DNA from 2 places in the Streptomyces bullii genome. Region 2 is predicted to be linked to the other one. Evidence: riboswitches for the same ligand, from Rfam matches in the RefSeq annotation. Region 2 holds a riboswitch; the other holds the start of a gene.
The links. Region 2 has a riboswitch for S-adenosylmethionine ahead of ACFPZJ_RS24965 (aminotransferase class V-fold PLP-dependent enzyme). Riboswitches for the same ligand answer to the same signal wherever they lie in the genome.

Region 1 (3,376 bases), on a different contig from region 2:
GTAACGACCACACCCGGAATCGGGGCGGCCGACCCGATTCAGCCGCCGGCGACCGCCGGAATGATGGACACGCCGGCGCCCTCGGGGGTCGGCGTCTGCAGGCCCTGCTCGAACCGCACGTCGTCGTCGTTGACGTACACGTTGACGAACCGGCGCAGCTTGCCCTGGTCGTCCAGGACGCGGGCGGCGATGCCGGTGTGGTTCTTCTCCAGGTCGGCGATGACCTCGGCGAGGGTCGCGCCCTCGGCCGGAACCTCGGCCTGGCCGCCGGTGTAGGTGCGCAGGATGGTGGGGATGCGGACGGTCACGCTCATGCGAGGCCAGCCTCTCGGAAGGAGTCCAGGGTCGGGCGGATGGTGGCGGTCAGACCGGTGCCGGCCACCGCGTCGAGGGTCTTGAGGCCGTCGCCGGTGTTCAGCACGACGGTGGTCTTGGACGGGTCCAGTGCGCCGTTGTCGATCAGCTTGCGCGTGACGCCCACCGTCACGCCACCCGCCGTCTCGGCGAAGATGCCCTCGGTGCGGGCCAGCAGCTTGATCGCGTCGACCACCTGCTCGTCCGTGACGTCCTCCACGGCACCGCCCGTGCGGCGCGCGATGTCCAGGACGTAGGGGCCGTCGGCCGGGTTGCCGATGGCGAGGGACTTGGCGATCGTGTTCGGCTTCTGGGGACGTACGACGTCGTGCCCGGCCTTGAAGGCCGTCGACACCGGCGAGCAGCCCTCGGCCTGAGCACCGAAGATCTTGTACGGCCTGTCCTCGACCAGCCCCAGCTTGATCAGCTCCTGCAGACCCTTGTCGATCTTGGTGAGCTGCGAACCGGAGGCGATCGGGACGACGATCTGGTCCGGCAGCCGCCAGCCGAGCTGCTCGCAGATCTCGTACGCCAGGGTCTTGGAGCCCTCCGCGTAGTACGGCCGCAGGTTGACGTTGACGAAGCCCCAGCCCTCGCCCGCCGGGTCGCCGATCAGCTCGGAACAGAAGCGGTTCACGTCGTCGTAGTTGCCGTCGATGCCGACGAGCTCACCGCCGTAGACGGCGGCCATGACGACCTTGCCCTGCTCCAGGTCGTGCGGGATGAACACGCAGGAGCGGAAACCGGCCCGGGCGGCGGCCGCGCCGACGGCGCCGGCCAGGTTGCCGGTGGAGGAGCAGGAGAGCGTGGTGAAGCCGAAGGCGCGGGCGGCCTCCAGGGCCTGGGCGACGACGCGGTCCTTGAAGGAGTGCGTCGGGTTGCCGGAGTCGTCCTTCACATACAGTCCGCCGGTCACGCCGAGCTCGCGCGCCAGGTTGTCGGCCTGGACCAGCTTGGTCCAGCCCGGGTTCAGGTTCGGCTTGCCGGCCACGTCCGCGGGGACGGGCAGCAGCGGCGCGTAACGCCAGATGTTCGCGGGGCCCGCCTCGATCCGCTTGCGGAGCTCCTCGGCGTCGTAGGCGGAGAAGTCGTAGGCGATCTCCAGCGGGCCGAAACACTCCTCGCATGCGAAGACCGGTCCCAGGGGTACCCGGTGACCGCACTCGCGGCAGCTCAGCGCGGCCGCGGGACCGAGGTCGACGGAATGGGTGGTGCTTGCAGCAGTCTGCACAGCCATGTGAGGCGAGGCCCTTTCTCCTCATCTTCCTCACGACGCATCTCGCCGTGAGACGGATTTGGCACCTTCCCTAGCCGGGAGCCTCGCGCGAAGCGGTCGCCAGTGACCTACGAGAACCGGCTGGAGGGTTGCCGGGGCTTCATCGGGCCGTGTCCCTCTGCCCCTCTGGATGAGCTGTATGCGGTTGTCAGCGGCGGGCGACCCCGGACATGCGATGGTCACCCGCGTTGGTCAAGACTGTAACCGAAGGCCAGGACAGTTGAGATAGTCGTCCGAACCGCGAGACAACAGTGAGGAGCCCGCAGACCGTGCTGGAAGAAGTCGAGCGCTGGCTGAGCACCCGCTCCTGGTCCGTGACCGATCGCCCCCTCCACCGCATCCTGGCCGCCAAGCACCGCACGGGCCAGTCGGTCTCCGTCGTCCTGCCCGCGCTCAACGAGGAGGAGACCGTCGGCGACATCGTCGCGGTCGTCCGCCACGACCTCATGCGGCAGGTGCCCCTGGTCGACGAGATCGTCGTCGTCGACTCGGGGTCGGCCGACCGCACGTCGGAGGTGGCCGCCGCCGCGGGCGCGACGGTGGTGCACCGGGACGAGATACTCCCGCGTCTCCCGGCCCTGCCCGGCAAGGGGGAGGTGCTGTGGCGCTCCCTGCTGGCCACCCGCGGGGACATCGTCTGCTTCGTCGACGCCGACCTGAGGGAGTTCTCCTCCGACTTCGTCTCCGGGATCGTCGGCCCGCTGCTCACCGACCCGGACGTGCACCTGGTGAAAGCCATGTACGACCGTCCGCTCACCGTGTCCGACGGGCCCGCCTCCGGCACGACGGCGGCCGGGCAGGGCGGCCGGGTCACCGAGCTGATGGCCCGCCCGCTGCTCAACATGCACTGGCCGCAGCTGGCCGGTTTCGTGCAGCCGCTCGGCGGCGAGTACGCGGCCCGCCGCTCGCTGCTGGAACAGCTGCCGTTCCCGGTCGGGTACGGCGTGGAGCTCGGCATGCTGGTCGACGCCCTGCACCTGGTGGGCCTGGACGCCCTCGCCCAGGTCGACGTCGGGGTGCGCAAGCACCGGCACCAGGACGGCCAGGCGCTCGGCCGGATGTCCGCCGCGATCTACCGCACGGCCCAGCTGCGGCTGGCCCGCGGCCATCTGATCCGGCCGGCGCTCACCCAGTTCGAGCGGGGCGAGGACGGCTTCGAACCGCGCACGTACTCGGTGGACACCGAGGAGCGGCCGCCGATGGTGGAGATCGCCGAGTACCAGAAACGCAAGGTGGCGTGAGGTGCACGCGTCCGGCCGTATACGGCGGGATCGTACGTTTGAGCGTTTCCGGGCCGGGCTAGGTTGAGGCGTATGGCTTCAACGTACGGTGCTGCGCAGGTACTGGTGGCCTCCAACCGTGGCCCGGTCTCCTACTCGGTCGGCGACGACGGCTCGCTGCACGCCAAACGGGGCGGCGGCGGGCTGGTCTCCGGGCTGTCGGCGATCGGGCCGGACGCGGGCGCGCTGTGGGTGTGCTCGGCGCTGTCCGACGGCGACCGCGAGGCGGTCCGGCGCAGGGTCGGCGAGGACGGCGTGCGGATGCTGGACATCCCGGCCGACGTGCACGCCGACGCCTACAACGGCATCTCCAACTCGGTCCTGTGGTTCGTGCACCACATGCTCTACCAGACGCCCCTGGAGCCGGTCTTCGACGCGGAGTTCCGGCGGCAGTGGGCGTCGTACGAGACGTACAACCGGGCGTTCGCCGAGGCGCTGGCCGAGGAGGCGGCCGAGGGTGCGGCCG
Region 2 (3,376 bases):
CGTCCTCGCCCGCGACGTCGCCGCCCCGGACACCGACCTGCGCAACGGGCCCGGCACCGGGGCCTCCGGCGGCCTGGGCGCGGGGCTGGCCGCCCTGGGCGCCCGGCTCCTGCCCCGCTTCGACGTCCTGCTGGACCACCTCGACCTCGACGCCCGCCTGGCCCGCGCCGACCTGGTCATCACCGCCGAGGGCGCCCTGGACCACCAGACGCCGCGCGGCAAGGTCCCCGCCGAGGTGGCCCGCCGCGCCAAGCTGTACGGCCGTCCGGTGCTGGCCCTGGCGGGCACGCTCGGCGAGGGCGCGCAGCAGGTGCCGGGCGTGGACGCCTGCCACGGCATCCTGCCCGCCCCGATGGAGCTCACCGAGGCACTGGTGCGCGCGAGGGAGCTCCTGACGGACGCCACCGAACGCGCCCTGCGGATGATCGTCCTGGGCACCCGGCTGCCGGTGGCGTCCGGCGAGGCGGCCGGGACGGGAACGGCGGACGAGACGGAGCTACCCGGGACGGGAACGGCGGACGAGACGGAGCTACCCGGGACGGGAACGGCGGATCAGGCGGAGGTGTCCGGCACGCAGCGCCCGTCCTCGGTGCGGTAGTTCCACGTCGCGCCGTCGCGTACGAGCTCCCGCACCGCGCCGACGAAGCGCTCCACGTGCTCGTCCGGGGTGCCCGCGCCGAAGCTGACCCGGATGGCGTTGAGGGACTTCTCGCCCGGGGCCGCCTCGGGCGCACCGCACTCGCCCTGCGTCTGCGGGTCGCTCCCGAGCAGCGTGCGCACCAGCGGGTGGGCGCAGAAGAGGCCGTCGCGGACGCCGATGCCGTACTCGGCGGAGAGCGCGGCGGCGAAGTGCGAGCTGTTCCAGCCGTCGACGACGAAGGAGATCACCCCGACGCGCGGGGCGTCGTCGCCGAAGAGGGAGAGGATGCGGACCTCGGGAACGTCGGCGAGTCCCTCCCTGACCTTCCGGATCAGGTACCGCTCCCGGGCGACGAGCGCGTCGAACCCGGCCTCGCTGAGCGCCTTGCAGGCGGAGGCGATGGCGTAGGCGCCGATGACGTTGGGCGAACCGGCCTCGTGCCGGGCGGCGGTGTCGTGCCACTCCACGTCCACTCCGCCGTCCGTGCGCCGGGTGACCCTGCGGCTGGCGCCGCCGCCCGCGAGGTACGGCTCGGCCGCGCGCAGCCAGTCGGCGCGGCCGGCCAGCACGCCGGAGCCGAACGGGGCGTACAGCTTGTGCCCGGAGAAGGCGACCCAGTCGACGTCCAGGTCACGGACGCTCACCGGGTGGTGCGGGGCGAGCTGGGCGGCGTCCAGGACGATCCGGGCACCGTGCGCGTGCGCGGCGGCGGCCAGTTCCCGTACGGGCCACAGCTCGCCGGTGACGTTGGAGGCGCCGGTGACGCAGACCAGGGCCGGGCCGTGGGGGTCACGGCCGGCCAGGGCGCGCTCCAGGGTCTCGACGGCCTGCCGCGGGCTGCGCGGCGCGTCGAGGTAGGTGACCCGCGCGTCCTGCCACGGCAGCAGGGAGGCGTGGTGCTCGGTCTCGAAGACGAAGACCTCGCAGCCGGCCGGGAGCGCCCGGGCCAGGAGGTTGAGCGAGTCGGTGGTGGAACGGGTGAAGACGACCTGGTCCGTGTCCCGGCAGCCGAGGAACTCGGCGACCGTCGCGCGGGCGTTCTCGAACAGGTCCGTCGACAGCTGGGAGAGGTATCCGGCACCGCGGTGGACGCTGCCGTAGTACGGCGCGTAGGCCGCCACGTCGTCCCAGACCCGCTGCAGCGCCGGGGCGCTCGCGGCGTAGTCGAGCGCGGCGTAGGTGACCTCACCACCGGTGACGAGCGGGACGGTGACGTCACGCCCCAGAACGGGCAGAGGCGCACAAACGGTCTGATCGGCGGCAACGGTGGAGACGGACATGGGTGAACTCCCGTGAGGCAGACGGAATCACCACGCGAGCATACGTACGACGGGTACGGCTCAGCGTGGGAAAGGGGAAAACAGAAGAGGAAATACGGGCTGTGCGGAGGCGGGGCTCTGCGGCCCTAACGCATTCGCTTGCTCACGGAAGGCTCCTCGACGACCAGGACCCCTGGTATCGCGAGGGGTCCGCGCTTGCCGCGGACCTTGCTGTCCACGACCTGGTCCTCACCCGGGGCACCCCGCCACGGACGGAGGGTTGCCGGACAGCCGGCCGGGGCCTCATGGCTGTCGCTCATGACCTGTTCGGAAACGTACGCGAGGTGATCGCCGTCCCGCAACTCGTGTCCGGATCGCGGGACGGCCGACTCCGCTCCGGTCAGGCGTTGCTGACCGCCACCCAGCGGTCCAGGACCCTGCGGGCGGAGCCCGAGTCGATCGACTCCGCCGCCTTCTCCATCCCGGCGCGGATCTGCTCGGCCAGCGGAGCCGACGTGGGCTCCAGCGCCACCAGCGCGGCCGCCGAGTTCAGCAGCACTGCGTCCCGCACCGGCCCCTTCTCGCCGTCCAGCAGCCGCCGCGCGACCTCCGCGTTGTACGAGGCGTCGGCGCCGCGCAGCGCCTTGACCGGGACGAGTTCGATGCCGACGTCCCGCGGGTCGAAGGTCTGCTCGGTCACCTTGCCGTCCCGGACGACCCACACCCGGGAGGTGGCCGTGGTCGTCAGTTCGTCGAGGCCGTCGTCGCCCCGGAAGACCAGCGACGAGTTGCCCCGCTCGGCGAGGACGCCCGCGACGATGGGCGCCATCCGGGGGTCGGCGACGCCGACCGCCTGTGCCTTCACCTTCGCCGGGTTGGTCAGCGGGCCGAGGGCGTTGAAGGTGGTCCGGATGCCCAACTGGCCGCGCGCGGCGGCCACATGGCGCAGCGCCGGATGGAACTTCACCGCGAAGCAGAAGGTGATCCCCGCCTCCTCGGCCACCGCGGCGACCCGCTGCACCGGCAGGTTCAGGTTGACGCCCAGCTTCTCCAGCACGTCCGAGGCGCCCGACGCCGACGAGGCCGCACGGTTGCCGTGCTTGACCACCTTGGCGCCGGTGCCGGCGATGACGATCGCGGACATGGTGGAGATGTTGACGGTCTTCGCCCCGTCGCCGCCCGTGCCGACGATGTCGACGGTCGGTCCCGGCACCTCGATGACGTTGGCGTGTTCGTACATCGTCCGGACCAGGCCGACGATCTCCTCTACCGTCTCCCCCTTGGCCCGCAGCGCCACCATGAAGCCGGCGATCTGTGCGTCGGTCGCCTCCCCGCGCATGATCAGGTCCATCGCCCAGGCGGTGTCGTCCGCGCTCAGGTTCCGGCCGTCCAGCAGGCCGTTCAGCAGGGCGGGCCAGGTGCGGCCCGCCGCGGTGTCGCCTCCAGCGGGGGTCACAGCGCTCATAGCCGCTCCTGG

Region 1: it holds a riboswitch for S-adenosylmethionine, as region 2 does, so the genes downstream of both, thrC (threonine synthase) here and ACFPZJ_RS24965 (aminotransferase class V-fold PLP-dependent enzyme) in region 2, are expected to answer to the same signal.

What each region holds. Positions count from the first base shown of each region.
Region 1 covers NZ_JBHSNY010000007.1:131,837-135,212, reverse strand. Annotated here, with positions in the region: gene ACFPZJ_RS21080 (MoaD/ThiS family protein) at 39-314, opposite strand; gene thrC (threonine synthase) at 311-1,591, opposite strand; SAM riboswitch class I at 1,610-1,767, opposite strand; gene ACFPZJ_RS21070 (glucosyl-3-phosphoglycerate synthase) at 1,900-2,871, shown strand; gene ACFPZJ_RS21065 (alpha,alpha-trehalose-phosphate synthase (UDP-forming)) at 2,944-3,376, shown strand, end outside.
Region 2 covers NZ_JBHSNY010000008.1:451,694-455,069, forward strand. Annotated here, with positions in the region: gene ACFPZJ_RS24960 (glycerate kinase family protein) at 1-598, shown strand, start outside; gene ACFPZJ_RS24965 (aminotransferase class V-fold PLP-dependent enzyme) at 553-1,920, opposite strand; SAM riboswitch class IV at 2,107-2,223, opposite strand; gene trpD (anthranilate phosphoribosyltransferase) at 2,300-3,364, opposite strand.